DNA from 4 places in the Micromonospora sp. NPDC093277 genome. Region 1 is predicted to be linked to each of the others. Evidence: riboswitches for the same ligand, from Rfam matches in the RefSeq annotation. Region 1 holds a riboswitch; each other region holds the start of a gene.
The links. A riboswitch is a leader RNA that binds a small molecule or an ion and turns the genes downstream of it on or off. The one in region 1 is predicted to bind cyclic di-AMP.
Positions count from the first base shown of each region.

Region 2: another riboswitch for cyclic di-AMP. It lies ahead of ACIRG9_RS10330 (NlpC/P60 family protein); the one in region 1 lies ahead of ACIRG9_RS18995 (C39 family peptidase).
Region 3: another riboswitch for cyclic di-AMP. It lies ahead of ACIRG9_RS08095 (coiled-coil domain-containing protein); the one in region 1 lies ahead of ACIRG9_RS18995 (C39 family peptidase).
Region 4: another riboswitch for cyclic di-AMP. It lies ahead of ACIRG9_RS12390 (coiled-coil domain-containing protein); the one in region 1 lies ahead of ACIRG9_RS18995 (C39 family peptidase).

Region 1 is NZ_JBIWJO010000008.1:39,513-47,028, reverse strand. It holds gene ACIRG9_RS19015 (SDR family NAD(P)-dependent oxidoreductase) at 1-607, shown strand, start outside; gene ACIRG9_RS19010 (CDP-glycerol glycerophosphotransferase family protein) at 638-2,353, shown strand; gene ACIRG9_RS19005 (peptidoglycan-binding protein) at 2,558-3,496, shown strand; gene ACIRG9_RS19000 (alpha/beta fold hydrolase) at 3,546-4,313, opposite strand; gene ACIRG9_RS18995 (C39 family peptidase) at 4,419-5,270, opposite strand; cyclic di-AMP (ydaO/yuaA leader) riboswitch at 5,489-5,632, opposite strand; gene ACIRG9_RS18990 (hypothetical protein) at 5,921-6,694, opposite strand; gene ACIRG9_RS18985 (hypothetical protein) at 6,845-7,366, opposite strand; gene ACIRG9_RS18980 (acyltransferase family protein) at 7,492-7,516, opposite strand, start outside.
Region 2 is NZ_JBIWJO010000004.1:22,481-29,996, forward strand. It holds gene ACIRG9_RS10320 (NlpC/P60 family protein) at 83-1,084, shown strand; gene ACIRG9_RS10325 (N-acetylmuramoyl-L-alanine amidase) at 1,148-3,184, opposite strand; cyclic di-AMP (ydaO/yuaA leader) riboswitch at 3,421-3,558, shown strand; gene ACIRG9_RS10330 (NlpC/P60 family protein) at 3,571-4,605, shown strand; gene dcd (dCTP deaminase) at 4,668-5,246, opposite strand; gene ACIRG9_RS10340 (pyridoxamine 5'-phosphate oxidase family protein) at 5,325-5,873, shown strand; gene ACIRG9_RS10345 (zinc metalloprotease) at 5,942-6,925, opposite strand; tRNA gene ACIRG9_RS10350 (tRNA-Gly) at 7,172-7,245, shown strand; gene ACIRG9_RS10355 (VOC family protein) at 7,338-7,516, opposite strand, start outside.
Region 3 is NZ_JBIWJO010000003.1:22,721-30,236, reverse strand. It holds gene ACIRG9_RS08100 (cation diffusion facilitator family transporter) at 27-941, shown strand; cyclic di-AMP (ydaO/yuaA leader) riboswitch at 1,074-1,205, shown strand; gene ACIRG9_RS08095 (coiled-coil domain-containing protein) at 1,211-2,275, shown strand; gene ACIRG9_RS08090 (hypothetical protein) at 2,384-2,869, shown strand; gene ACIRG9_RS08085 (SRPBCC family protein) at 2,871-3,353, opposite strand; gene ACIRG9_RS08080 (STAS domain-containing protein) at 3,409-3,768, opposite strand; gene ACIRG9_RS08075 (hypothetical protein) at 4,196-4,612, shown strand; gene ACIRG9_RS08070 (cellulose binding domain-containing protein) at 4,817-7,516, opposite strand, start outside.
Region 4 is NZ_JBIWJO010000004.1:452,770-460,285, reverse strand. It holds gene ACIRG9_RS12415 (heavy metal translocating P-type ATPase) at 1-2,204, opposite strand, end outside; gene ACIRG9_RS12410 (hypothetical protein) at 2,219-3,202, opposite strand; gene ACIRG9_RS12405 (heavy-metal-associated domain-containing protein) at 3,239-3,448, opposite strand; gene ACIRG9_RS12400 (metal-sensitive transcriptional regulator) at 3,605-3,904, shown strand; gene ACIRG9_RS12395 (YibE/F family protein) at 4,041-5,360, shown strand; cyclic di-AMP (ydaO/yuaA leader) riboswitch at 5,515-5,648, shown strand; gene ACIRG9_RS12390 (coiled-coil domain-containing protein) at 5,651-6,670, shown strand; gene ACIRG9_RS12385 (carbonic anhydrase) at 6,667-7,335, opposite strand.

The DNA of each region.
Region 1 (7,516 bases):
GGCGGCGGCGCTGAGGACCGCCTTCGAGGCGACCGGCCGGATCGACCACGTGGTGGTCACCGCCGGGATCCTCGAGAAGGGCGCCCTCGCCGAGATGGACGAGGAGACGATGGACCGCCTCCTGCACGTCAACTTCGTCGGCCCGGTCACCATCGCCCGGCAGTCCCTGCCGTACCTCCAGCAGACCAAGGGCCAACTGCTGCTCTACACCTCCAGCTCGTACACCCGGGGCCGGGCCCGGTACGCGCTCTACTCGGCCACCAAGGCCGCCCTGGTGAACCTGACCCAGGCGCTCGCCGACGAGTGGGCCGAGTTCGGCGTACGCGTCAACTGCGTCAACCCGGAGCGCACCGCCACCCCAATGCGTACCCGGGCGTTCGGCGAGGAGCCGGAGCACACGCTGCTCTCCGCCGAGGCGGTCGCGCAGGCCTCCCTGGACGTTCTCGTCTCCGACCTGACCGGCCAGGTCATCGACGTCCGCCGGCCCCCCGGCGAGCAGGTGGCCCCGGTGGCGCCCGGCGACCAGGTGGTCGCGGTGCCCGCGCAGCCGGGCGCGGACCTCGGCACCAGACGCGGCGAGCAGTTGCCCACCGGCGTCGACGCCTGACCGGACGACCAGCGGAACGGAACGGTAACAATGCGTGGTGACCTGGTCCGCAAGCTGCTCGCTCGGGTGCTGACCACCGGGCTGGCGGTGCTGGCGTTCCTCGTGGTGGCGCTCACCGGGGCGACCGGTTGGGGGCTGGCGATCGCGGTCGCCGCCCTGGCCGCCGCCGCGTGGGAACGCCGGGTGCGACCCACCGCCGACGGCGTCGCCGAGTCGGTGCTCGTGGCCGCCGGGATCCTGGTCGGGTACGCCCGCCGGCTCGACGCCGGCTTCGACCCGGCGCTGGCCGCCACCGCGCTGGTGTTGCTCGGCCTGGTGCTGCTGGTGGGGCCGCTGCGCGACGCCGGCGCCCTGGAGATCCGCGCGGCCAACCTTCCGGTCCGCTCGTGGGCCCCGCTGGTCGCCGGCCGGCTCGGTGACGCGCTGCTGGTGCTGCTCGCCCTGGTGGCGGTGGCCGCCGGCCTCGCCCTGCCCGGCTGGGTGGCGCTGGCCGCCACCCTGCTGGTCGGCGCGGGCTGCGGCGCGGTCGGGCTCGACCTGGCGCGGCGGCGGTTCCGGCCGCCGGCCGGGGGCGGCCCGGTGGGCCGGGCGCTACGCCGGCACCAGCCCGAGTTCGTGCTCTACTTCTCCGCCCCGCCCGGGTCGGAGTACCAGGTCACCATGTGGCTGCCGTACCTGGAACGGATCGGCCGGCCGTTCCTGGTCCTGCTGCGCGAGCCGGAGTTCCTGCCCGCCGTCGCCGCCGCGACCCGCGCACCGGTGGTCTTCTGCCCGACGCTGCAGGCCATGGACGAGGCGCTGGTCCCCAGCCTGCGGGCGGCGTTCTACGTCAACCACGGCGCGAAGAACAGTCACTGCATCCGCTTCGCGCACCTCACCCACGTGCAGCTGCACCACGGCGACAGCGACAAGGCGCCGAGCGCCAACCCGGTCTCGGCGATCTTCGACAAGATCTTCGTGGCCGGCCAGGCGGCGATCGACCGGTACGCCCGGGCCGGCGTGGAGATCCCCGCCGAGAAGTTCGTGGTGGTCGGCCGGCCCCAGGTGGAGGCGATCGAGGTACGCCGGGAGCCGACCACCGGCCTGGCGCAGCCGACCGTGCTCTACACCCCCACCTGGACGGGGCACCACGCCGACGCAAACTACTGCTCGCTGCCGGTGGCCGAGACGATGCTCCGCCGGCTACTGGACCGGGGTGCCACGGTGATCCTTCGGCACCACCCGTACACCGCGCAGAACCCGGCCTCGGCGCGGCAGCTGGCCCGGCTCACCGAGCTGCTCGCCGCGGACAAGGCGACGACCGGCCGGACCCACCTGTGGGGCGCGGCGGCCACCCGGGAGCTGACTTTGACCGATTGCGTCAACCGCGCCGACGCGCTGGTCTCGGACGTCTCCGGGGTCATCTCCGACTGGCTCTACTCGGGCAAGCCTTATGCCGTCACCGACATGGGCGCTGACGGCGAGGACTTCGTCGGGCGGTTCCCCCTCGCCGGCTCGGGTTACGTGCTGCGCCGGGATATGTCCAACGTGGACGGGGTGCTGACCGAGCTGCTCGACACCGACCCGAAGGCGGCGGCTCGCTGGGCCACCCGCACCCGCTACCTGGGCGACTTCCCCGCCGAGGCGTACGCCGAGGCGTTCCTTGACGCCGCCCGCCGGCAGCTCGAACCGGGCTGGACCCCGCTGGCCCCGCGCGGCGCCGGAGCGGCCGCGCCGGACGGCTCGCCGTTCTCTCCCACCGCCTGAGCCACTCTCACCTCCTGACCGCCCCGCCACCCCCGGCGGGGCGGTCTTGCGTGTGCGGAAGATCACCCGCTATCCAATCACCATTGTAAATATTCAACATCATCATCATACTTGCTCGCGGGCAGCCCACCGGCGAGACGTCGCCGGCCCCTCCCGGCGACGCGGTCCGCCGCACGCCGCCACTCTTCGTCCACAGGAGCACGTATGCCAACCTTCCTTCGTCGACTCGCGCTCTGGCTCGGCGCGCTCGCGCTCGCCGTGATGGCCGCACTGACCGGTCCGACCGCCGCCCAGGCGGCAGCGCCGGCCTGGCCCACGCTGGGCAACGGCTCGACCGGCGCCAACGTCACCACCGCCCAGTACCTGCTCCGCCACCGCGGCTACAGCCTCACGGTCGACGGCCAGTACGGCCCCGGCACCACCTCGGTGGCGAAGTCCTTCCAGTCGGCCAACGGCCTCGGCGCCGACGGCGTCATCGGGCCACAGACCTGGGGCAAGCTGGTGGTCACCCTGAACGCCGGCGCCAACAACGACGCGGTCCGCGCGCTGCAGACCTCACTCAACAAGTACGGCTACGGCCTGTCCGTGGACGGTGCCTGGGGTCCGGCCACAACCTCGGCGGTGCAGTCGTTCCAGTCGCGCAACGGGCTCGCCGTCGACGGCATCGTCGGGCCGGCGACCTGGCAGTACCTGGTCGGCGGCAGCGGCGGCGGCACCGGCAACTATCGCCTGATCATCGGCAAGTCGGTGCTGCCTCGCAGCGAGTACGACGACCCGCACCACGACTACCCGGCGATCGACCTGCCCACCGTGACCGGCACGACCGCGTACGCGATCACCTCCGGCACGGTCGGGCACGTGGGCGGCAACTGCGGTCTCGGCATCGGCATCACCGCCGACGACGGCGCCTACTACCTCTACTGCCACCTGAATTCGCGCTCGGTCGGCGCCGGTGCCCGGGTCAGCGCCGGCCAGGTCCTCGGCTACACCGGGGCCACCGGCAACGTGACCGGCCCGCACCTGCACCTGGAGGTCAGGGTCAACGGCGCCAACCGCTGCCCGCAGAACATGCTGCTGGCCCTCTACGACGGCGTCACACCACCCGCCCCATCCGCCCTGCCCGCCACCGGCTGCACGTACTGACGGCAACCCTCGGCCGTGATGTCGTCGCCCCGTCCGCGGGACGACGACATCACGGCCCGTCGGGCGTCGCGTACGGCGCGAGCAGGTCGAGGACGACGGCGGGGTCCTCGACGTGCGCGCTGTGGCCGAGCCCCGACAGGGTCACCACCGGCACGCCCAGTTCCTTGAGCTGCGCGTCGGTCACCATCGGGTCCTGCTCACCCCGGGCCAGCAGCACCGGCACGTCGGTCGCGGCGAGCAGGGCGGGCAGCCGCGGCTCCCCCACCGCGAACGCGGCCGGATCCATGGCCAGCCGCCAACGGCCGTCCTCGCGGCGCAGCCCGGCGTCCACCACCGGATGGTCGGGGGCGAAGAGCCCCGCCAGTCCGGCGACCCGCAGATAGCGGCGGGCCGCCTCGTCCCGGCTGGAGAACCAGGTCACCGGCCGCTCGGCCAGCTCGCGGGCCTTGTCGAGCTCGGCCGGGGACCAGGCGACCTTGATGCCGAGCCCGATCACCGCGTCGATCGGCAGCCGCCGCATCCGCGCGGCGAGCGCCAGCGCCACCACCCCGCCGAGCGAGTGCCCGAGCACGACCAGCCGGTCGTCGGCGCCGAGCCGGTCGGCGACCGGGCCGAGCCCCGTCACCAACCGGTCCGCCAGGGCCTCGAAGGAGTACGCCGGCAGCGGCGGCGACCAGCCGTGGCCGGCCAGGTCGGGGGCCAGCCAGCGCCCCGCCCACCGGTGTTCCAGCAGCGGCGCCCAGGGCAGCCACACCTCGCCGGTGGCGCCCAGTCCGTGCAGCAGCAGTAGATGGCGGCTACCCGTCTCGTCGGCCATACGGCGAAGTGTCGCATCGGACCGGCCACCCACGCGAGACACCGCGCATACGAGGTCGGGCACCGGCTCACATGAGCCGGTGCCCGACAGGGGGGAGGGATGCGATCAGGACGAGTAGCCGCGGGTGGCGGCCCAGTTCGCCAGGTCGATGGTGCTGATCCAGTACTCGGGCAGCGCCGGGTTCGCCGAGTCGGCGATCCGGGCGATCCGGCCGTCGTCCTTGTAGCCGACCACCGCGATGTAGTGACCGCCGGGGAACGAGTGCCAGCCGCCGTTGGTGTCGGTGGCGGAGCCGGCGATGTTGACCACCACGCCACGGCCGTCGGTGACCGCGTTGACCAGGTCCGCCTGGAGCTGGTCCATCTGGGCCGGGGTCGCGGCCTGACCGGGGATCATGTGGGTCCGGTACGGGCTGCCCTTGACCATCTTGTTCAGCCCGCGGGTGGTGTCCTCGGCCGAGTTGGTGCCGTTCATGCCGGCGTTCAGCGGCACGGCCATCGCGTCCTGGGTGGTCTCGACGCCGCTCGCGCTCAGCGCGTTGCGCACCGCGGCCGGGCCACAGTTCCAGTAGGCGGTCTGCGCCTGGTAGTCGTAGTCGAGGACCTTGGTCACCGGCGCCTTCGGCTTCGGCTTGGCCGTACGGGTCACGTCCGGGTCCGCCTTGGCCTTGCTCGGCGACGCCGACGCGCTCGGCGAGCCGGACGGTGACGCGCTCGGCGAGTCGGACGGCGACGGGGCGGCGAGGCGCGCCTCGCTGCGGCTGGCGACCTCGCCGAGGCGGGGGGCCAGCTCGGCGACGGCGGCGGTGTGCTCCTGGGGGGCGGGCGCCGCGTCGGCGCTGGCCAGCGCGGCGCTGGCGCCGCCGGCGAGCACGAGGGCCGCGGCCGAGCCGGCGACGATCTGGTACGGGCGCTCGGTCGCGAGGCGCCGCAGCTGTCGCTTCAGGTGGTGCTTCACGTGTGTTCCTCCACGAGGGCCTGAGCGGCGCACGCCGGCCCGACGCGCGGACAGGGTCACGCGCGTTGCCGGGCGGGGTGGCCACGGGAAAGGGAGCGCCCGGTGAACCGGGCTGCGGGAGCGGGTTGCCGGAAGCTCGGTCGCCGGTCAGGCGAGCGAGGGCACCGCGGCGCCGTGGAGGCGGGGGGAAGATCGGGGGGAGGTTGGCACGAGGATGTGACTCCTTCCGTGGCCGCCTACCGGGTTAGCTGACGGATTCGGGCGGGAAGAACGCCCTACCGCGGGCCGCAGCTCGCGGATTCACCCCGGTGTTGCACTGGGTCCCCGGTTCGTGAAAGATCACGATTAAGCGGGTCGGCGCGGCGTCGCCACCTGCGATCGGTAACCGCACCGGACGCGCCGACACTACCGGTGGGTTCTCCTCCTGCCAACCACTCCGACCTGCTTAAACATCGGAATTACCGGCGCCGACCGGAACAGCCCGCAACTGACGTAACTCAATGGGACAAGCAGTTATCGCGGAACTGTCAGGCAAGAATCGGACACCGGGTGGACGATCAACCTGGAATTGCGGGAGTCGATCGCCCACACTGATCCGGATGACCGTTTCCGGGCAGCCAGTGACGCGGCTCACCGAAGTTGGTAACGATTCATCCGACCCGTGCCGGACGAAAGCGCGCGCTACGGCCGGCCGGCACCGCAGCGCGGGCCGTCGCCACCGCCTCGGTACGGCGTATCGGGGCCGCGCCGGTGTGCAGCGCCTCGGCGGCGGCGAACGCCTCCACGGCCAGGGCGCGGGCCGACTCGGCGGCCAGCGCGGCGTCGCGCCAGGCCCGCTGCTCCCCCTCGGCGGCAGCCCGCCAGCCGGCCCGCCGGCGGTCGCGTACCACCCGGGCCAGAACGATCTCCTGCTCGGCCGGGTGCCGGCGCGGATCCCACCCGTTGCGATGGGCCAGCACGTCAGCGAGTTGGCGGGCCGACAGGTCGCCGTGCCAGTGCGCCGCCATCGCGGCATGGTGCAGCCACCGTTCCCGGGCCGCGTACTCGGCCGGCGTGCGGAGGGTACGCGGCTCAGGCAGCACGGCGGCACCGGCGAGCCGCCGGGCGCTCGTCTCGGCCGCGTCGTACGCCCGCCAGGCCCGGTCGGCCGCCGCCTGGGCGGTCAGCCACCGCTCGCGGCGCCGGCGAGCGGTCTGCGCGGCCCCGGCGGCTGCCACCGCCACCTCGTCGGCGTACCGGCGCAGGTCGGCGCGGCGGGCCGCCTCCTCAGCCGCCGGATCAGGCGCAACATCCGCCGGAACGTCCCGCTCGGGCCGGGCGACCAGCGCGGCCAGCAGGCCCAGGGCGAACACGAGCAGGCCCGACCAGATGGCGGCGGCCTCGGGAACCTTGCTGAGGAAGTGGTGGAGAACGGTCTGCTGCATGGTCGGCACCTCACGGAAACGACGTGACGAGGAGGTCCGCACTGGCCCGCGGGCGGGGCGCGACCGGGTACGGGCGCCGCCGCGCCGCCGTCGGGCGGATGCGGGGTGAGGTTCGGTCGGACGGCGAGGCGGGCCGCGGCCCGCGGCTCGTCAGCTGACGGGCGGGGCCCGGGAGCCGACGGTCGCCGGGACCAGCCCGACCAGGACGCGCTGCCGGTCGCCCGGCACGGCCACGACCGCCCGACGCGACGCCGCCGGGTCGGCCACACCGACCGGGCCGACCGGCCCCTCGCCACTGCCGGCCCGCTCGACGCTGCCGGCCCGCTCGACGGCACCAGCCTGATCGGTGCTGCCGGCCCAACCGACGGCACGCGCCCGATTGATGGTGCCGGCCCGATCAGTGGTGCCAGCCGGGTCGGCGACGCCGGGCCGGTCGGCGATGGCTGCTCCCGGCCCGCTCCGGGCCGCGAAGACGGCGGCGCCGACCCGCAGGGTCAGGCTCTCGGCAGGGCTCGCAGCGAACCGGGGGGCCGCCTGCGCGGTCGCGGCCGGGCCGAGGGGCAACGCGGTGGCACCGAGCGAGCAGGCAACCAACACAGCCAGGCTGGCCAGCATGCGGGCCATCCAGCGCGCCACCCACCACAGGGGACAGGTGAGCGCGATCGGAAGCACGGCCCCAACCTACCGCCGATACCGCCGCACCGCACCGCCGCCGGGCGTGTCGCACCGGCCCGGATCCGGGCACTGAGCAGGGTGGACGGCCACCGTGCGAAGCGCCGGGGCACGATGCGCGCGGCTCAGCCCGGGTCGCGCTGCGTGGCG
Region 2 (7,516 bases), on a different contig from region 1:
ACCGTTGTGGTCGTCTGCCTCGACCTTCCCTCTCGCGAGGCGCCCGGCGGTCGGTTGCAAAGGAGTCCGTGCGGTGGCAACCATGCCCCCTGATCGTCACGCCCGGCGCCAACCCCCGCTTCGACCCGTCGGAGCGCGCCGGGTAGTACGTCGTCTCCTCACCCTGGTCGCGGCCGCCGCGGTCGGTGCCGGGCTGCTGGCGGCTCCGGCGCACGCGGCGCCCTCGGTGGACGAGATCGACGCGCAGATCGACAAGCAGTGGGAACAGCTCGAACCCACCATCGAGAACTACAACAAGGTCCGCGCGCAGCTCAAGGTCAACACGAAGAAGTCGGACGAGCTCGCAAAGAAGATGGTGCCGCTGGAGCTGGAGTCGGCCCTGGCGATGAACCGGGTCGGTGACATCGCCGCCCGCTACTACATGACGGGCCCGTCGCAGGACCTCGGCGCCCTGCTGGTGAGCACCAAGCCGGGCACCCTCGGCGAGCAGCTCGTCATCCTCGACCGGCTGGCCCAGCAGCAGCGCCAGCAGGTCGCCGGCGTGCTCGCCGTCCGCGACAAGTACAACCGGCAGAAGCAGAAGCTGGATGACCTGATCGAGACCCAGACCAAGCAGAAGGAAGAGCTGGAGGCGAAGAAGAAGCAGATCAACGCCGAGATCAAGCGGCTGACCGCGATGCTGCCGGTGTCCTCCGTGCGGCCGGCGAACTGCCCGGCGATCGACGGAGTGTTGAGCAAGGCGGCCCGGACCGCGATCACGACCGCCTGCGCCCAGGTCGGCGACCCGTACGTGTGGGGCGCGACGGGCCCGAACTCGTTCGACTGCTCCGGCCTCACCCAGTACGCCTACAAGGCGGCGGGTATCTCCCTCACCCACTTCACCGGCGCGCAGTGGAAGGAGGGCAAGGCCGTGTCCCGGGCCGATGCCCGCCCCGGTGACCTGGTCTTCTTCTACAGCGATCTGCACCATGTCGGGCTCTATCTCGGCGACGGGCTGATGGTGCACGCCCCACGGACCGGAAAGCCGGTCCAGGTGAGCCAGATCAGCTACCAGCCGGTCGCAGGCTTCCGCCGGCCCTACTGACGGCTGCTTCGCCCAGTACGAAGGCCCCCGGTCCGCGGACCGGGGGCCTTCGTCTCGTTCGGGTTACCGGGGTGCGTCTACCGCCCCTGGCTGGATCAGTACGTCGTCGAGGTTGACGTACATCACGCGGTGGCCGAACTGGATCTGCACGTACTGGTTCGCGCCGCGGACGACCGTCCGGTCATCCGCCGCCGAGCCGTCGAACGAGACGGCCCGGTAGTACTCGCCCGGCAGCACGCCGCCGACCGCGTACTTCTGGCCCGCCTTGAAGGTGTACTGCAGCGGCGAGATTGCCTGGTAGGGGATGGTTGACGGGTACGCCGCCTGCTCGGGGTAGGCGCGCCCGTACACCGGGATGGTGGCCTTGCCCGGCTTGGGGGTCACCACGAAGCCGTTCGCCCACTTCGCCGTCCGCGCCGCGGCCGGGTTGTGGAACCACGCCTTCTGGCCGAGGTACCAGATGGCCGTCCAGTCGCCCTGGACATCGGCGAGAGCGTACGTCTGACCGGCCGAGGCGCGGGCGCCGTGGTCGGAGATGTACATGGTGTTCGGCTGGCCGTTCGGCTGCAGCCCCAGGTCGTTGACCAGTGGCGCGGTCGGGCTCGGAGCGGTGCGCAGGATGACCGAGGAGGAGCCGCGCAGCGGGCAGGGCTGGATCGGCGGCAGGGGGTTCGGAACGCCCGGGGGCTGCCGGTTGCAACCGGTGAAGGCCGGCTGGTTGCTGGCGTAGTCCGGGTCGATGGTGACCAGGCCCGTGTTCGGGGTCCCGGTTCCCTTGAACGGCGCCTTCATCAGGTCGAAGTAGTGCGACCAGTCCCAGTACGGTCCCGGATCCCAGTGCATCCCGCCCACGTTCGCGGCGGTGATGCCGGGAACGTTGTCGTGGCCCAGGATGTGCTGCCGGTCCAGCGGGATCTGGAAGCGCAGCGCCAGGTGCCGGACCAGCTTGGCGGAGGTCCGGTACATCGCCTCGGTGTACCAGGTGCCGTGGCCGGCGAAGCCCTCGTGCTCGATGCCGATGGACTTGGCGTTGACGTACCAGTTGCCGGCGTGCCAGCCCACGTCCTTGGCCTTGATGTGCTGGGCGACGTAGCCGTCCACCGAACGCAGCGTGTAGTGCCAGCCCAGGTAGGTCACGTCCTGAACGAGCTGCACGCTCGGGCCGAAGTAGCCCTCGGTGTCGTGGATGATGATGTACTCGATCTTCTGCTGTGCCGGCCGGTTGCCGATGTCGTAGTTGCCGTAGTCGCCGGAACCCGGGCCGTACTTCCCGTAGGGCGCGGGGATCCACTCGCAGGCGAGGCGGACCGGGCACTCCAGGCCGTCCGGCCGCTCGGCGCGACGCAGCCCGAGCTTGTGCAGCCCGGACTGGTCCGGCGTCACCGCCGCGGCGGCGAGGGTCACCTGCTGGCCGTCGTCGGTGATCCGGCTGGCGCCCTGGCTGATCTGGTCGTACACCTCGTCGGCGAAGGCCGCCGCGGCGTCCTCGGTGTCCGCGCCGGAATACCGGGCCACCGCGCCGTACCAGGCCGCCGGGTCGCTGCCGGCGCCGGCCGGCCCACCCAGCTCCTGCTGGTACGAGGCGAGCAGCGCCGCACCGCCCCGGATGTTGGCGACGGCGTCGGTACGCAGCGTCTCCTTCGACTCGCCGGTGAGGTCGGCGGCGGCGTCGAGGGTCTGCAGCGACGCCTGCGGCAGTACGTCGCCGCTCGGCCGCGCCGCGATCGCCGGGTCGAGAACGAGCGGCCGGGACTCGTCGCCGCGCGGGTCCTCGTTCTCGTCGACGTGGGCGCTGGACGGCGTCGAGGCGACCTGGGCCGCGTCGGTCAGGTGCATCGGGCCGTAGCCGCCACTGGTGCTGGGCTGGCCCGCGTGGGTGTCCCAGCGGGACTCCAGGTAGGAGACGCCGAGCAGGACGCTCTGCGGCACGCCGTACTCCGCTGCCGCGGCGGCGTACTGCTGTTGACGGTCCGGGTTGTCGGTGGTTCCGGCGGTGAGGGGCGCCGCCGCGCTGGGGCCGCTGATCGCGAGAGCGGTGGCTGCCGCGACGGTGGCGGCCAGCAATACCCGTCTGCGCGACGTTAGGGCTGAGAGGTGCATCAAACCTCCAGTTCGGGATGGGGGTCACTGCGTCCTCACCCTCGCTCCGCGCATGCCTCCTGGTCAATACCTTTCCAGGTAACGATGTACCCCGAAAGAAACCTTCATGCCCGCGGACCGCGACCGCGAATTTGAGTACGGAGTGTCACGGCGTCGCGGGTTGCGGAATGGTAACGACGATCTCTACTCTGGTCAGTCGTCGACCGGTAGGTTCACCGCCCAGCCCGGGTGGTGGCGGTCGGACACCGCCGAGTCGCCTCCGGGCGAGCCGGGGACCCAGGTACCTGGGGTGAATCCGCACCGTGGTGCGGTAGGGCGGCTCCCTTCCCGCCCGAACCCGTCAGCTAACCCGGTAGGCGGTCAGGAAAGAAGGAGTACGGAGCCCGGTGGCACACCATGCCCCGCGGCGACCGTCGGTCCGGCCGGTCGGCCGGTCGACGGCTGCGCCGCGTACCCGCTGGTCCCGCTTAACCACCGCCCTTGCCGCCCTGGCCGGCACCGCCGTCGTACTGACCGGCGGCGCCACGGCGGCCCACGCCGACCCGTCGGTCACCGAGATCGAGCGGCAGATCGACGCCGACTGGAACAAGCTCGAACCGATCATCGAGCAGGTCAACGCCACCCGCGAGGACCTCGCCGCCAAACGCAAGCAGGCCAACGCGCTGGCCAAACAGATCGCCCCGTTGCAGGCCCAGGTCGACGAGGCCCTCGGGCAGGTCGGTGGGCTCGCCGCCGACGCGTACAAGGGCAACGGCATCTCCACGGTCAACGCGCTGCTGGGCAGCCGGTCGCCGGGCGAGATCGTCAACAGCCTCGAACTGCTCGACCGCTTCGCGCACCGCCAGCAGCAGCAGGTGCAGGCCGTGGCCGACCTGCGCGATCAGTTGGCCGCGAAGAAGAAGCCGCTGGACGACATGGTCGCCCAACTGGCTCGTACCGATGCCCAGCTCTCGGCCAGGAAGAAGCAGATCGACGCCGAGATCGTCCGGCTGGAGAAGCTGCGGCTCAAGGTGTACGGCAACGGCGGCGGCGGCCCGCTGCGCCCGGCGCCCTGCCCCGCCGGCTATCCGGGCGGCCCCGCCGGGGTCGCGGTCAAGTTCGCCTGCGCCCAGATCGGCAAGATCTATGTCTGGGGCGCCGCCGGCCCGGACCACTACGACTGCTCCGGTCTCACCATGGCAGCCTGGGCCAAGGCGGGCGTCTCGATGCCGCACAACGCCCGGCAACAGCACGACGTCACCAAGCGGGTGAGCCGCAGCGAGCTGCGCGCAGGGGACCTGGTCTTCTACTACAGCGACCTGCACCACGTCGCGATGTACGTCGGCGACGGCTGGGTGGTGCACGCCTCCCAGTCGGGCAAACCCATCACGATGAAACGCGTCGACGACGGCCAGATCAACAGCTACGGCCGCCCCGGCTGATGTGAAAGGAGGGGCCCCTTCTTAACGCCTCAGGTAGCGGAAGGGGCCCCTGTCAACACCCGTCAGCGGGTCGACCAGATGCGCCAGTTCTGCCAGGAACGGCTCGGCGTCGGGCCGCGCTGCCCCTGGTAGCGCGAACCGTAGACCGCCGAACCGTACGGGTGCTCGGCCGGCGACGAGAGCCGGAAGATGCAGAGCTGGCCGATCTTCATCCCCGGCCAGAGAGTGATCGGCAGGTTCGCCACGTTCGAGAGCTCCAACGTGACGTGCCCGGAGAAGCCCGGGTCGATGAAGCCGGCGGTCGAGTGGGTGAGCAGCCCCAGCCGGCCCAGGCTCGACTTGCCCTCCAGCCGCCCGGCGAGCTGGTCGCCGAGCGAGATCACCTCAAGCGTGGAGGCGAGCACGAACTCACCCGGGTGCAGCACGAACGGCTCGCCCTCGGGCACCTCCACCAACGAGGTCAGGTCGTCCTGCTGCACGGCCGGGTCGATGTGGGTGTAGAGATGGTTGTTGAAGACCCGGAAGAGCCGGTCGAGGCGTACATCGATGCTGGAAGGCTGCACCAGCGCGGGCTCGAAGGGCTCCAGCGCGAGCGTGCCCGCTTCGATCTCGGAGGCCAGGTCGCGGTCGGAGAGCAGCATCGGAACACCATAGCGACCGGTACGGGTGACCTGCGTGTCGGACTGCGCACTCGTACACTTGTTCGATAGAATGTCCGCATGGCTTCCTGGTCCGAATTCGCCGCCGACGAGCCCCGACTCGCCGACGAGATCCGCCTTCTCCTGCAGCAGTACGGGCCGGGCTTCGGCTACCTCGCCACGGTCCGCGCCGACGGCGGCCCCCGGGTCCACCCGGTCTCCCCGGTCATCACCGACGAGGGGCTCTACTGCTTCGTCATCGAGTCGCCCAAGCGCCGCGACCTCGAACGCGACGGCCGCTACGCGCTGCACTCGTTCCCGCCCGAGGAGCGCGACGACGAGGCCTACGTCGCCGGCCGGGCCGAGCCCGTGACCGAGCCGGCCACCGTGGCCCGGGTGGCCGCCCTCGGCCGGGCCGCCCCGCAGGTCGACTGGCGGCTGTTCGAGTTCACCGTCGACGTGGCGATGCTGACCCGGCGTGACCAGGCGGCCCAGCTCGGCGCGGGCCGGCCGCAGGTGCGGGTCTGGCTCGACCCGCGAGCGACCGGCCCGACGCGGCGCTCCGACGTCGCGCCGCCCGAGGCCCGGCGCGGCCGCCACGGCTTCGACACCCGCCGCCCGGCCGCCTGAGCCCCGCGACAGCGCGGTGCCGGCCCCGTCGTCGAACGGGACCGGCACCGTTCGCCGTGCTGCGGTTGCTACGCCGCGCGGTAGGCCTCCCACGCGGTCAGCATTCGGCTGGCCTGCCCGGGGGTGAACTCGGACATGCACGAGTCGTAGGTGTAGTCCATGAAGTTGTGGATCGGGTCCGCGCCGGGAGCGGTGCAGGTGTCCCGCCCGGTCGGGCACTGGTAGGCAGGGGAGGCCTCAGCCGGGGTGTCGCTGACCTGGTCGCCCTGGCCGGTGCAGCCGCCCTGGAAGGTGTGGTAGAGGTTCAGCCAGTGGCCGATCTCGTGGGTGCCCGTGTCGCCCTGGTTGTAGTTGGTGGCGGTGCCACCCGGCAGCGACTCGCTCAGCGCGACCACGCCGTCCATCTTGTCCAGTGTCTTCTTCGGGAAGGTCGCCCAGCCGAGCAGGTTGTCGCTCAGCTCGCCCAGGTACATGTTCAGGGTGTTCTTGCCGCCCTCCCGCAGCGTGGTCTTCATGGACCGCTCGGCCGAGGAGCCCGAGACGATCGGGTACCAGGACGGGTTGGTGACCCGGTTGATCTTCTGGAGCTGGAACGCGAAGGCGGTCGCGGCGCCGCCGGTGCCCCCGCTGTAGGCCTGGTTCAGCACGCTGATCTGCTGATTGATCATCGAGTCGGGAATGTTGCCGCCAGCCCGCGTGCTGTCCCGCTGGATGACGTGGACGACGACCGGGATGGTCACGGTCGCCAGGGGCGCGGCTGCGGCGTCGACGCGGAGCCTGGACCGCTCGGCCAGGGCGGCGTCGAGATCCGCCTCCCGCTCCCGCACCTGCGAGGCGGTCAACTCGTTCGGGTCGTGCTTGGCGTGCGCTCCGGCCTTCACCCGGGCGTCCGGGTGGACGTCGGCCGGCTCGACGCAGCCGCCCGCCGGGGCGGCGGAGAAGGCCGAAGCGGCCGGGACGACACCCACCGCGGCGGTGCTGAGCAGCAGCGCGAGGGTCGTCGACGCGACACCGGCGGTACGCCGGGTCAGCAGGTTGGGACGGAGTCCCATGGGCCCACCTCTTTCTGGCGGCGCGACAGGGGGTGTGTCACGCCGTGGTTGAGAACGTGGAGCCGACGTTACAGTCCATCGATAAATTTGAAAACGCTCATATGTTGCGACAGTGAAACTTCTTGCCCGATCGACGGATCGCTATGGTTCCAAGATCGCGTCGAGGTGATCTCGCGGGGGGTGGGAGGCGCGCCGGGGGTACCTGGGTGCACGACGGCGGTGACCTCAGGTACAGTGGTGCCGCCTGCGGGTGTAGTTCAATGGCAGAACATCAGCTTCCCAAGCTGACAGTGCGGGTTCGATTCCCGTCACCCGCTCCAACTCGCGAAAGCCCTGGTCCGGACGAGAGTCCCAACCAGGGCTTTCGCGTTGTCAGCGGAGCTGAAACAGGCCGTGGGCCATCAGCGGGCCATTACTCGCTCTTGGGCCAGATGAGGCCCTGGTCGGTCCAGGTGACACCCTTGTTGCGGCAGAGGCAGAACGGGTGGCCGACGGGGTCGGTGTAGACGCGCCAGCCGTAGCCGTTGGGGCCGACGGAATCCTGCTGTAGCGTCGCGCCGAGGGCCAGGACGCGGCTCTGTTCGGCCTCGA
Region 3 (7,516 bases), on a different contig from region 1:
GGGGCGCGGGACGAAAGGGTGTGGGCGTGGGCGCAGGTCATGACCACAGCGGCGCGGTCACCAACGCCGCACACCGCCACCAGGGTCGACTCTGGGCCGCGTTCGGGCTGCTCACCGCCCTTATGCTGGTCGAGGCGGTGGCCGCGTTCGCCACCGGCTCGCTGGCCCTGCTCTCGGACGCCGGGCACATGTTCACCGACGTGCTCGGCATCGGCATGGCGCTCGCCGCGATCACCGCCACCCGGCGAGCCAACACCGATCCGCAGCGCACCTTCGGGCTCTACCGGCTGGAGGTCCTGGCCGCGCTCGCCAACGCGGTCCTGCTCGGCGCGGTCGCCGCCTACGTGCTCGTCGAGGCGGTACGCCGGTTCGGCGAGCCGCCGGAGGTGCTCGCCGGGCCGATGCTGGCCGTGGCGTCGCTCGGCCTGCTCGCCAACATCGCCGCGTTCGCGCTGCTGCGGGCCGGCGCGCAGGAGAGCATCAACCTGCGCGGGGCCTACCTGGAGGTGCTCGGCGACCTGCTGGGCTCGCTCGGGGTGATCGCCGCCGCGCTGGTCATCACGTTCACCGACTGGTGGTGGGCCGACCCGCTGGTCGCCGTCGCGATCGGGCTGTTCATCCTGCCGCGGACCTGGCGGCTCGGCCGGGCCGCGGTCCGCATCCTGGTGCAGGCCGCCCCGGAGCACCTCCAGGTGACCGCCGTGCGCGACCGGCTGGCCGCGGTGCCCGGCGTCGCCGAGGTCCACGACCTGCACGTCTGGACCCTCACCTCCGGGATGGACGTGGCGTCGGCGCACCTGACCACGGCCCCGGACGCCGAGGTCGGCGAGGTGCTGGCCGCCGCCCGGGCCGCCCTGCACGGCGACTTCCGGATCGATCACGCCACGTTGCAGATCGAGCCCGGGGCGTCGGCCGGAGAGTGTGGACCAGTCGAGTGGTAATTAGGGCAAACTTAAATCCAAGTGGCTATTGTGCATTCATGCCGGCTTTCATCCGATTCCTAACCCTCGACTGGAGGGGCCCGGCCGGTAGGCTCGGTCGCGGCCCCCACCGGCGGCGCAGCGCGTCGCCGACGGCGGCTGTCGCCTAATCGCCGCAGCTCGGCGAGCCGGGGAACCATCTTCCTGGGGTGCATCCGCGTCAGCGGTAGGGATCTTCCGTCCCGAACCCGTCAGCTAACCCGGTCGGCGTTGACGGAAGGACACCTGGAATGCCACCTGCACGACGGACGGTCACCCGGTTGGCGGCCCTGCTCGTCGGGGCTCTCGCCCTCGGCCTCGCGACCGCACCGGTCCACCCCGCCTCGGCCGCCCCGACCGGCCTGCTCGCCGCCGCGCCCGGCGACGACGAGGGCGGCACCGCGGAGCTACGCGCCCAACTCGACGCGGCCGGCAAGGGCTGGCTGGACGCTCGGGCGGCGCTGAACCAGTCGGTGAAACGGCAGCAGCAGCTCACCGCCGAACTGAAGACGATCAACGCGGAGCTGGCCGTACGCGACGCCAAGGTCGGCGAGATCGCCGGGTTCGCGTACCGGGCCGGGCGGCTCGGCACCGCCGCGGCGCTGCTCGACAGCAGCAGCCCACAGGGCTTCATGGACCGCGCCGCCACACTGCAACAGGTCGCCGCGCACGAGGACCGGGTGCTGCGCGACCTGATCGACACCCGGGACCAGGCCACCCGTACCCAGACGGCGCTGAACGGTGAGATCCTGGAGCAGCGCCGGCAGGTCACGGTGATGGCCAAGCGCAAGGAACAGGCGGAACACGCGCTGGAGGTGGCCAACAAGAAGGCCGCCGCGACCACCACCGCCAGCGGCGGCAGCGTGCAGGGCACGTCCCGCGCCAACGCCACGCCGGCCCCGCGCAACGCCGACGGCTCCTGGCCCGCGGAGTCGTGCAGCGTCAACGACCCGACCCCGGCCGACGGCTGCATCACGCCGCGCATGCTGCACGCGCTACAGCAGGCCAAGGCGGCCGGGTTCACCCGGTACGTCTCCTGCTACCGGCCCAGTGGCTCCGGCGAGCACCCCAAGGGCCGGGCCTGCGACTTCGCCGCACAGAAAGACGGCTTCGGCGGGGTGGCCAGCGGCGGCGACAAGACGTACGGCAACAACCTGGCGGCGTACTTCATCCGCAACGCCGACCCGCTCGCCGTGCTCTACGTGATCTGGTTCAAGCAGATCTGGCTGCCCAGCAGCGGGTGGAAGGCGTACAGCGGCGGCAACGGCGATCCGTCCAGCGACCACACAAACCACGTACACCTCTCGGTCTACTGAGCCGCTAGGTGGCCCGCCGCCGGGCGGGCCACCTACGCCCACCGACGTACGCCGGATGTCGCTGCGCGCCCCACGACACCGGGCCGGCGACGGCCGAGCATCGGGGGCATGAGCCGACTCTCTCCCCCCGGACGCAAGGCCCTGCTCACCCTGCACCTGGTCACCTCGCTCGGCTGGCTCGGCGCCGACCTGGTGCTGCTCGCCCTGGGCGTGGCCGGACTACGCGGGGCCGACCCCGAGGTGGTCTACCCGGCCGCGGGCCTGCTGGTCACCTGGCTCTTCGCCCCGCTGAGCGTGCTGGTCTGGCTGATCGGGCTGGCCAGCGCGCTGCTCACCCCATGGGGCCTGCTGCGTTGGCGCTGGGTGCTGGTGAAGTTCGCGATCACCACGGCGATGCTGGGGTTGGTGTTCCTGCTGCTCGCCCCGACGGTGCGCCGGCTCGGCGAACTGGGGGCGGACCTCGCCACCCGGGACCGGCTGGACCTGATCATCCCTCCGACGGTGTCCAGCACCCTGTTGATCATCATGACCGTGCTGTCCACCTACAAGCCGTGGGGCCGGCTGCGCCCACCCGCCCAGGCAGCCCGGCCCTGAGTCAGCCCGCCTGCCCCTCCAGGGTGGCGCCGAGCCGGCTGGCGAGGCCGAGATGGGCCGCCCGGGCCTGCCGGAAGGCGTACCCGAACAGCGGTGCCGGGGCGGAGAGGGTGATCTCGACGTCGATGCGCACCACGCCACCTGGCTCGTCCCGGAGCCGGGTGTGGTTACGGACCGTAGTGGCGGGCTGCTGGCGAGCCACCGTCACCACCTCGTCCTCGGTGGCGACCAGCACGTCCGCCTGGTAGGTGACCGGGAAGTGCAGCGGCCCCAGTTCCAGCCGGTCGGTGATCGCGTAGCTGGCCAGCGCGCCGGGCCGGGGCGGCAGTTGGCGGACCCGGACGATCAGCGGATGCAGTTCACCCTGACGGCTCAGGTCGCTGAGCAGGGCGACCGCATCCGCCCGGGCACAGCGGGCCTGCACGGTGTAGCTGAAAGTGTCGCTGCTGAGCACGCCGTACCCCCTTGCCGTCGGCGTCCGCATGATCGTCCCGTAACCGGGGCCGGCTGGCAACGGGGCGGTACGGAGCCCGGCCAGCTCAGGCGCCGGGCAGCACCTGAGGGGTGCTGCCGGCGAAGTACGGCTCGGGTGCGCCGAAGAGACCCAGCAGGCCGGTGACCCAGAGTTGCCGGTGCACGAACCGGCTCGGCTCGGTGACCACCAGCTTCACGCCGCTGACCTCGGCGGTCTGGAAACCGGCCACCATGGCGCTGATGCCGACAGAGTCGATGAAGGTGACCAGCCGCATGTTCAGCTCGATCCGGGACGGACGGCCCTTCGCGAGCACCTCGGCGATCGCTTCCCGCACCTCGTACGCGGTGTCGACGTCGATCTCGCCTCGCGGCGCGATCTGGATAACACCACCCGGCAACATCGACTGCACGATCGACAGGCTCACGCGAGCACCTCCACTCGCCCGTACGGGCGCCTCATCAGTACGCGGGCCGCGACCGAGAGTATTCCTCCGATGGCCTCGGTCGCCACCCCTCGGGATGGGCAATTCGCGGACTGGGCACACCTGGGCATCCCAATCCGGATCCTTCGGTTCCTGTTTCTTCCGGACGACGGGTTCACTTCGTCCAACGACCGACCAGGGCCGGCCGATTCGCCGCCCAGGGTAGCCGCCCGGGGCCCCGTCCGCCTCGCACCCGGGCCCGGCGCGTTCGCCCGCGTTCGTCCCGTCCCGCCCCATCGACCGCGCCTGACCTGGGATGGTTTGGGGCGACCGCGGGCGGGGCACTGCCCGGATGAGTGAAACGTCACCCGCCGGATGACCCGCCGGAGTCCGAAGTGGCCGCCGGACTCCGCCCCGAGGAGGTAACACCATGTTCGGAACGACCCTGCTGGACCGCCGCGGCAGGCCCGAGCGGATCGCGGACCAGGCGTGGCGGCACATGCGCGACGCCGCCGGCTCCGCCGGGGACGGTGTCCGCGGCGTTGCCCGCTCCGCCCGTCGCAACGGGTCGGGTCTGGCCGACGACGCCACCGACCTGGTCGGCTCCGCCGCCGGCGAGGCCCGCCGCCGAGCCATCCTCGCCTTCGACGCGCTCGCCGGCCGCCGGCCGGGCCTGCCGTGGGCGATGCTGGTCAGCGCCGCACTGGTCGGCGCCGCGATGGGCTGGGCCGCCGGTACGGCCGCCCGGGCCGCCGGGAGCAGCGTGCCCGGCGTCGAGGAGATCGAGTTCCTGGACGCGGACCCGCTGGACCCCCGGCCGACCCGGAGGACTGACCGGGACGGCTGACCCGCAACCGCTGCTCGGCGGCGCTCTCAGGCGCCAGGTTGGGCCCGGAGACGACCACCACCCGGAGAGCCGGACCACCGCTGCCGGCGGTGAGCAGCAGGACCACGCTGCTCACCGGTATGCCACCGCCCGGCGCCCCGGCTTCCGGCTTGAACGCGGCGGCTGGCCGCCCCGCCAGGACGGGACGGCCACCGCGTGGACAGGTCAGCGGGTGGTGCAGGTGAGCGCGGGCACCGAGTTCGTCCCGCTCCAACTGGCGAGGAAGCCGAAGGTGGTGGTGCCGCCGACGCCGAGCGGGCCGTTGTAGCCCGCGTCCCGGACCACCACGAGGCTGCCGTTCTGGGTGTACGTGCCGCTCCAGAGCTGGCTGAGCTGCTGCCCGTTGGCGAAGTTCCAGCTCACCGACCAGCCGTTGATCGCCGAGCCCATGTTGTTACGGACCGTCACCTCGGCCTGGAAGCCGCCCTCCCACGAATTGGTCACCTGGTAGGTCGCTCCGCAGCCGCCGGCCGGATTCGGCGTGCTCGGTGGCGGGGTGCTCGGCGGCGCGCTCGTCGGCGGACGGGTGGTCGGCGGCGCGGTCGTCGGAGGCGCGGTGGTCGGGGGCGCGGTCGTCGGCGGCGCGGTCGTCGGCGGAGCGGTGGTCGGCGGCGGGGTGCCGCCGAGCCGGTCCGCCACCAGGATGCCCCGGCCGTTGGTGCCGAGGTAGACCCGGCCGTAGACGCGTGGGTCCCCGGTCAGCGCCTCGCCGGCGTTGCCGTACTGGTGCTGGTCGTCGTTGATCCGCACCCAGCTTCCGCCGGAGTTGTCGGAGCGGTAGACGCCGTGCTGGCCGTCGACAGTGCCGATGACGAAGAGCGCCGGGTACGTCTGGCCGGGTGCCGCCTTGCCGAAGCCGACGTTTATCGAGGTGCTCACGCCGGTGACCTTGGTGAAGCTGGTCCCCGAGTTGGTGGAGTGCCAGAGCCCACCCTCGCCGGCCAGCCAGATGTCGCCCTCCGTGCCGGTCAGCGCCTTGAACTTGACGCCGGTGGTCGGCAGACCGGTGGCGGCGCTGGCGGTGAAGCCGGCCCCGCCGTTGGTGCTGACGTAGAACTTCCCGTTGCTGACTCCGTAGAACTTGTTCGGGTTGACCCGGTCGGACTCGACGGTGGCGTTGGCCGGGATGCCGGTCGCCGCGGTCCACGAGTTGCCGAAACCGACCGAGCGGACCACCTGCTGGCCGGAGTCACCCGGCGCCCAGACGAACTGGCTGCCGTCGGCGGAGGCGGCCACCGTGCCGCCGTTGTTGATCCCGCCCGGCTCGCTGCCCTGGAACCAGTTCGCGCCGCCGTCGGTGGAGAACGCGACGTGCCGGTCGTTGGGCCGGTCCGAGGCGGTGAAGTTGCCCGCCCGGACCATCACCGCCGGCTTGGTCTCGGCGTAGTCCAGGCTGGTGGTGCTGGTGAAGACCGGCTGGGTGAACATCGAGGCCGGCACCGCGTTCAGGTCGGTGTGCCGGAAGCCGCCGATGTCGCCCAGCCCGCTGATCAGTGGGGCGCCGGAGGGCGGGCTGATCAGGTCGAGTACGGCGGTCTCCTCCAGGCCCTTGACCATCGGCTTGATGGTGAGCTGCCCACCGCTGTCCCACTTGGTCAGGTCGGTGCTGCCGTAGATGGTCGCCCCGGTGCCGTACATCATCCGGTTGCTGTCGAACGGGTCGATCTCCAGCGACTCGTTCATCCAGCCCAGCTTCGGGGTCTCCTCCGGCGGTTGCGGGTTGGCTCCGAAGTTCAGCCACGGCACCGAGCTGATGTCCATCGAGTACTTCTTGGTACGGCTCGGGTAGCCGGCCCAGTCCCAGATCCGCGACCAGGTCGCGCCGCCGTCGGTGCTGCGCCAGAAGATCGCGTCCGGCCACCAGGAGACCTGGGTGGCCACCATGAGGGTGTTCGGCTTCTGCCGGTCGATGGTCAGGCCGGAGTAGCCGAAGTAGTCGTCGCTGCTGGACGACGGGATCGGGCTGATCTGCGTCCAGGCGCCGGTGGCCCGGTTGAACTTCCACACGTCACCCTTGCCGCCGTCGTACGGGCCGCCGGTGTCGCTGGTGGCGATGTAGAGGTAGCCGCCGACCGGGTCGACCACGCCCTTGTGGGCGAGGTAGCCGGTGGGCTGGCCGGCGATCCGCTCCCAGGTGGTGCCGCCGTTGGTGGTGCGGTAGACCGGGTTCTGCTTGTCCGCCACGCCGACGTAGATGGTCTGGGTGGCGTTGCCGGCCGTACCGGTGCTCTTGTCGAAGCTGACCCAGGTCAGGCCCTGGTTCTGCGAGTTGTAGCCGCTGCTGTCGTTGGGGTCGGCCCGGTAGTTGCCGACGTTCGGGAAGTTGGCGACCTTCGCCCAGGTCACCCCGTAGTCGGTGCTGCGCCACAGGCCGTTGCCGCCCTCGGCGCCGTAGTAGACGACGCTGTTCTTGTTCGGGTCGACGGCGAGCCGCTCCCCCATGCCCCGGCCGGGCATGTTGCCACCGTTCTTGAACGGCAGCGCGGTGGCCTGCCAGGTGGCGCCCTTGTCGGTCGAGCGCAGGATCGCGCCGTTGTTCGGATCCCAACTGTTGGTGTACATGCCGACAGCGGCGTACACCCGGTTGGTCTGCACCGGGTCGGTGGCGAGGCTGACCACGCCGTTCCAGCCCCACTTGTCGGCGCCGACCCAGTCCAGCAGCGGCGTCCACGACTGGGTCGGCTGCTCCCAGCGGTACGCCCCGCCGATGTCGGTGCGCGCGTAGATCAGGTTCTTCTCGGTCGGGTTGAAGACGATGCCCGGGACGAAGCCGCCACCGTCGACCCGGACGTTCTTCCAGCTGTACGGATCGGCCGCCGCGGCGGCGGCCGGGGTGGCGGGGGTGGCGGCGAACTGCACGACGAC
Region 4 (7,516 bases), on a different contig from region 1:
GCACCGGCGATCATCGGGTTGAGCAGGCCGGCGGCGGCCAGCGGCAGGGCAGCCACGTTGTAGGCGAAGGCCCAGAACAGGTTGCTCTTGATGATGCGCAGCGTCCGCCGGGAGAGCCGGATGGCGTCCACGGACGCCATCAGGTCGCCCCGGACGAGGGTCAGGTCGGAGGCCTCGATCGCCACGTCGGTGCCGGTGCCCATGGCCAGTCCCAGGTCGGCCTGGGCCAGTGCGGCGGCGTCGTTGATCCCGTCGCCGACCATGGCAACCGTCCGCCCCCCGTCCTGGAGCCGGCGTACCGCGTCGACCTTGTCGGCCGGCAGCACCTCGGCGATCACCTGGTCGATGCCGACCTCGGCGGCCACCGCCCGGGCGACCGTGGCGTTGTCGCCGGTGAGCAGCACCGGGGTGAGCCCCAGCTCGCGCAGTCCCGCGATGGCGGCCCGGCTGGTCGGCTTCACCGCGTCGGCCACCGCGAGCACGCCCCGGGCCCGCCCGTCCCAGCCGGCGAGGATCGCCGTCCGGCCGGCGGCCTCCGCCTCGGTCGCGGCCCGCACGACCTCCTCGGGTACGTCGAGGCCCCGCTCCCGCAGCAGCCGAAGCCGCCCGACCACCACGTCCCGGCCGTCGACCGAGCCGGTCACGCCGAGCCCTTCGACGTTGGCGAAACCGGTGACCGCCGGCACCGGGCCGGCCTGCGCCGCGCCGTCGGCGACCGCCCGGGCGATCGGGTGCTCGGAGGCGGCCTCCAGCGCGCCGGCCAGCCGCAGCAGCTCGTCGGCGTCCTGACCGGCGGCGGGGAGCACGTCGACCAGGGTCATCCGTCCGGTGGTCACCGTGCCGGTCTTGTCCAGCACCACGGTGTCGACCTGGCGGGTGGACTCCAGCACCTCCGGCCCCTTGATCAGGATGCCGAGCTGGGCGCCCCGCCCGGTGCCGACCAGCAGCGCGGTCGGCGTGGCCAGCCCGAGGGCGCACGGGCAGGCGATGATCAGCACGGCCACCGCCGCGGTGAAGGCCGCGGTCGTACCGGCCCCGGTGCCGAGCCACCAGCCCAGCGTGCCGGCGGCCAGCGCGATCACGATCGGCACGAAGACCCCGGAGATCCGGTCGGCGAGCCGCTGCACGGCTGCCTTGCCGGTCTGCGCCTGTTCCACCAGCTTCGCCATCTGGGCGAGCTGGGTGTCGCCACCGATCCGGGTGGCCCGGACCACCAGCCGGCCGCCGGCGTTGACGGTCGCGCCGACCACGGTGTCGCCGGGGCCGACCTCGACCGGCACCGACTCGCCGGTGAGCATGCTGGCGTCGACCGCCGAGGTGCCGTCCTCGACCACGCCGTCGGTGGCGACCTTCTCCCCGGGGCGGACCACGAACCGGTCCCCGACGACGAGCTGGTCCACCGGGATCCGGGTCTCCTGGTCGCCGCGCAGCACCGCGACGTCCTTGGCGCCGAGTTCGAGCAGGGCTCGCAGGGCGGCGCCCGCGGTGCGCTTGGCACGGGCCTCGAAGTAGCGGCCGGCCAGGATGAAGACGGTGACGCCGGCCGCCGCCTCCAGGTAGATGTTGCCCGCGCCGTCGGTGCGGGTGATGTCGAAGCGGAACGGGTGGGTCATCCCGGGCATCCCGGCGTCGCCGAGGAAGAGCGCCCAGAGCGACCAGCCGAACGCGGCGAGGGTGCCGAGCGACACCAGGGTGTCCATCGTCGCCGCGCCGTGCCGCAGGTTGATCCAGGCGGCCCGGTGGAACGGCAGCCCGCCGTAGACGACCACCGGGGCGGCCAGGGTCAGCGACAGCCACTGCCAGTAGTCGAACTGCCAGGCCGGCACCATGGCCAGCAGGATCACCGGCACGGCCAGCGCCACCGACACCCACAGCCGGGTACGCAGCCCGCGCAGCTCGTCCAGCGGCTCGGCGGTCGCCTCGGCGGCGGCCTGCGCGGGCGGTGGCGGCACGGCGGCCGTGTAGCCGGTCTTCTCCACGGTGGCGATCAGGTCGTCCGGGGTGACCTCGTCGGCGTACCGGACGGTGGCCTTCTCGGTGGCGTAGTTGACCGTTGCCTCGACGCCGTCCATCCGGTTGAGCTTCTTCTCGATCCGGGCGGCGCAGGAGGCGCAGGTCATGCCGCCGATCGCGAGTTCGATCAGGTTCGGCGCGACCGGCAGGGGCGCGGAGCCCGTGCGCGGGCTTTTGGCGGTCGATGTCATCGCGGCACCTCCGGTCAATTGTGCCCGTGACCGGGGACGCCGTGCCCGGCGTCCGGGGTCGGTGCGGTGGTGGCCGGCGCCTGCGGCGCCGGAGCGGCCTGGTCGCCGGCCAAGACGGTGAACTCCGCGGTGTGCACCGCGTCGCCGTGCCGGAAGTCCAGGAACAGGCGGTACGTCCCGGCCGTGGGCACCTCGGCGGCGAAGCTGACCGCCGGCCCGGCCGGGGTCCGCCCGTCGCCGGGCGCGCCCTCCGGGTGCACGTGCAGGTACGCCAGGTCGCCCTGTCGCAGCGCCACCAGGTGCCCGTACGCCCCGAGGTAGGGCTGCAGGTCGGTGACCGGTTTCCCGTCCCGGCTGATGGTCAGGGTGAGCTGGCTGGTGCGGCCGGGCTGCGGGGCCCCGCTCAGGATGACGGTGTAGCCGTCGACGGTGGTGCTGGTGACGGGCGTGGGCAGTGGGCGCTCGACCAGCTCGCCGGGGACGGTGACGTCGACCCCGAGCGTGAGGGGCTCGCCGCCGGTCGGGGTGAAGTCGGCGAACGCCCGCCAGACGCCGGGGCCGGCGAGCGGCGAGGCGACCCGCCAGGTGCCGTCGGTGGCCAGCTCCGGGTGGACGTGCCGGAAGCCGGAGAGGTCGCGGCGGGCGACGATCAGGTGCATGCGCTTGTCGTGCGCCACGTCGTAGCGGGTGACCGGCTGACCGTCGGGCCCGGTGATCCGGAAGGCGAACTCGCCGGCGGGGGCGGTCACCGGTTGCAGGGTGTAGCCGCGGTCGGAGACGAGCAGCCCGCCGGGCAGGTGGTCGGTGGCGCCGGCCGTGTGGTCGGCGCCGGTGTGGCCGGCTTCGTTGCCGCCGCCGGTGTGGCCGGTTTCGGTGTTGTCGTGGCGGGTCTCGGCGGCCGGGGTGACGGGGCCGGTCAGCTGGCCGACCCCGTACGCCGTGCCGAACACCGCCGCGAGGCCGAGGGTGAAGCCGCTCAGCTTCGTCGCCGTGTTCATGGTGTTACCTCGGTTCCTTCGGGTCCGGCGGACCCGTCACGCCCCGACGAGGTCGTATCCGGCCTCGTCCACGGCGGCGCGGACGGTGTCCGTGTCCAACTGGCTCTCACTGGTGACGGTGACCTGGCCGGAAGCCAGGTCGACCTGGACGTCGCTGACGCCCGGGATCGCGCCCACCTCGGTGCTGACCGAGTTGACGCAGTGCCCGCAGGTCATGCCCTGCACCTGGTACGTGTTGGTGACCATGGCTAATCTCCTTTCCCACCGCCTCCGACCTTATACCCCCTAGGGGTAATTGGAAGCGAGACGTCTGCCACTTGACTCGTTACCGCTACCCCGTGGGGGTATCGGCCACGGGAAGGAACATAACATACCCCGGAGGGGTAAGCTATCCTCGACTTCATGACCGCACCGACGACCCCGACCCGGGGCTACACCGCCAGCAAGGACCAGCTGCTCGCGCGGCTCCGCCGCATCGAGGGCCAGGTTCGCGGCATCGAGAAGATGGTCGAGGACGACCGCTACTGCATCGACGTGCTGACCCAGATCTCCGCCATCCAGGCCGCCCTGGACAAGGTCGGCCTCGGCCTGCTCGACGGGCACGCCCGGCACTGCATGCGGGAGGGTGCCGCCGAGGGTCGCGCCGACGAGATGGCCACCGAGATGATGGCCGCCGTCGGCCGGCTCATGAAGCGCGGCTGAGCCGGTAGCCCCGGGGCGGACTGGCTACCATTCCCGGCGACAACCCGCTGGCGCCGCCCCGGCGCGCCTCCGCCGGCCGGTGGACCCGACCGGCCCGGCGACACGCTTGCCGCCGTGAATCGTTGGGAGTCTCGTCATGGGCGCCGACCACACCCGTCCCGCGCCGTCCGCCCCGCCGGGCGTACGACGGATCCTCGTCGCGACGGTGGTGCCGCTCTTCGTGATCACCGTGGTCGCCGCGCTCGTGCTCTGGCCACGGGACACCGGCCGGGAGCCGGCGGGCGGCCCGGACGTGCCCCGCTACCACGGCACGGTGACCCGGGTGGTGACCGAGCCCTGCCCACCGGCGCCGGAGACGCCGGAGGGCGCCCCGGGCGGATCCACCGGCCCCTGCGGGACCGTCACCGTCACCGCCGAGCAGGGCCCGGACGCCGGGCGACAGGTCGAGGTGCCCGTCCCGGCCGGACCCGGCGCGCCCCGGGTCGAGGTGGGTGACGCGGTCGTGCTGGTCGAGCTGACGGACCCGGCCGACCCGGCGGCGAAGAGCTACCAGATCGCCGAACACCAGCGCGGCGCGCCACTGGCCTGGCTCGCCGCGCTGTTCGCCGTCGCCATCGTCGCGTTCGGCCGCTGGCGCGGGCTGGCCGCACTGGGCGGCCTGGTGGCGAGCTTCGCCGTCCTGCTCGGTTTCATCCTGCCCGGGATCAGCGCCGGCCAGCCGCCGCTGCTGGTGGCGATCGTCGGGTCCGCGCTGATCATGTTCGTGGTGCTCTACCTGACCCACGGGATCACCGCGCAGACCTCGGTGGCGGTGCTCGGCACCCTGGGCAGCCTGGTACTGACCGGCGTCCTCGGCGCGCTGGCCACCGCGGCCACCCATCTGACCGGGTTCGGCAGTGAGGACGCCACCACCCTGTTGATGTTCCAGAACGACGTCGACCTGCACGGGCTGCTCCTGGCCGGCATCATCATCGGCTCGCTCGGCGTGCTGGACGACGTCACCGTCACCCAGGCCGCCACGGTCACCGAGCTGGCGTACGCGAATCCGGGGCTGTCCCGGATCCAGCTCTACCGGGCGGCCACCCGGGTGGGTCGCGCCCACATCGCCTCCACGGTCAACACGATCGTGCTGGCGTACGCGGGCGCGTCGCTGCCGCTGCTGCTCCTGCTCGTCGCCGACTCCCGCCCGCTGAGTCAGATCCTGACCAGCGAGTTCCTGGCCCAGGAGATCGTCCGCAGCATCGTGGCCACGCTCGGCCTGGTCGCCGCCGTACCGCTGACCACCGGGCTGGCCGCGGTGGTCACCGCCGCCGGGCGGCGCGCCGGGTCGGACGGCGAGCCGCCGGTGCCCCCCGCCGCTCGGCCACCGGCGGAACGGGACAATGCTCTGGAGGCGCTCGGCGGGGCGGCCGCGCGGCGGCGCGGGCCGCAGGGGAGCACGGAGGTCGCATGGTGAAACTCCGTAGCGTGACCGTCGGTTCCAAAGGCGACGGCGGTCACGCAGGGCAACGACGAAATCGCACTATTAGTCGGCTTCCGGACGTAGATCGCCGTGGGGACTCTCAGGTAACCTCGCTGCCGGTCACCGCCGAAGGCGCGCTACGGCGCCTGCGGTGCCGCCGCCCAATCGCTCGACGGCGAGCCGGGGAACCAGGTACGAGGGGTGAATCCGCGACCAGCGGTAGGGGCCACTTCCGCCCCGAACCCGGCAGCTAACCCGGTCGGCGGTCTACGGAAGGGAACACTGTGACGGCACCCCTGCGCCGCTGGTTGACACCCGTGGTGGCCGTACTCGCCGCGTTCGCCGTCGTCGCCGGGCCGACCCCGGCCATGGCGGCGCCCACCAACCCCACCCCGTCGGGGCACGAGGAGGACGACGATCCTCCGCTCATCACGGACGTCCTCAACGCCACGAACCGCGCGTACCTGCAGGCCAAGGCGAAGCTCGACAAGTCGCAGCAGCGCCAACGCCAGCTGGCCGGCGAGGTACGCGCCGCGCAGGCCGAACTCGACGCGCTGCGCCCGCAGGTCAGCCAGATCGCCGCACAGTCGTACCGCACCGGCCGGCTCGGCGTGATGGCCATGTTGCTGGAGAGCAACACGCCCGACTCGTTCGTCCAGCGCGCCGCCGCCCTGGACGAGCTGAACATGGTCCACGCGCAGCGGCTCGCGGCGGTCAACGCGGCGAAGACCCGGGCGGAGCAGGCCAAGCTCGCGGTCGAGGCCGAGGTACGCGAGCAGGAGAAGCAGAAGAACGCGATGGCGCGGGAGAAGGTCGCGGCGGAGAAGGCGTTGGCGCTGGTCGGCGGGCGGGGATTCACCGGCGGTCTGGTCTCGGCCACCTCGCCGGTCGCCCGGATCGGGCCCGGTCGCACCGCCGACGGTGACTGGAAGTCCGAGTCGTGCAGCGAGAACGATCCCACCACCTCGGGCTGCATCACGCCGCGCACCCTGCACGCCTACAAGGAGGTCCGGCGAGCCGGCTTCACCCGCTTCGCCGGCTGCTACCGCTCCGGCGGGCCGTGGGAGCACCCGAAGGGTCGGGCCTGCGACTGGTCGTTGCAGAACAGCGGCTTCGCGCCCTGGCACAACAACGACACCCGGATGTACGGCAACAACGTCGCCGCCTTCCTCATCCGCAACGCCGACCGGCTGGGCATCTACTACGTGATCTGGAACCGGCAGATCTGGTTCCCGGCGACCGGTTGGAAGTCCTACAGCGGGCCCTCCAACCACACCGACCACGTCCACATGTCGCTGCTCTAGGGCGTGCCCTGGTCGCTCCCGGCTGGGCCCTGGAGCGTCCCCACGGTGGTCGGGGTGCCTGGCGGCACCTCGGCCACCGTCCGCACCTCGCCCGCGCTGAGCCGGTACGACATGCCGACCACCCCGCACCGGCCGGCGGCCACCAGTTCGGCGATCACGGCGGACCGGGCCAGCAGCGCCTCCAGGGTCTGCGCGATGTGGATGTCGACGATCCCGTCCACGTCCTCGATGCCCTGGCGGGCGGCCTGGCGCAGGCTGGGCACGACGGCCTCGACCACCGCACCGAGGTGCCCGGCCGGTGAGGTACCGGTGGTGACCGCGTCGCGGGCGGCCTGCACCGCCCCGCAGGAGTCGTGGCCGAGCACCACGACCAGCGGTACGCCGAGCACGGTGATCGCGTACTCGACGCTGCCGAGCACCTCGGGTCCGACGGTGTGGCCGGCGGTCCGCACCACGAAGAGGTCACCGAGGCCGCGGTCGAAGATGATCTCGGCGGCGAGGCGGGAGTCGGAGCAGCCGACGATCACCGCGAAGGGGTGCTGGCCGTCGGCGACGGCGGCCCGGTGACCGGCGTCCTGGTTCGGATGGCGAGGCACACCGGTGACGAAGCGGGCGTTGCCGGCGTACAGCTCGGCGAGCGCCTGTTCGGGTGTGTTCGGCGTCATGGCAGTCACCTCGTCCTCGCGCGATACGACCTGGTCGACCCGGTCGGCGGCGGAGACGGCCGCAAGAACCAACGTCACACCCTCAGCGAAGATACGTCAAGATTTACGTGATACAGATTTCATGTGTTTGCGGGCGCTTGACCTGACGGCAACCGGAGGGGGGTCGGGGCAGGAGCCGGAA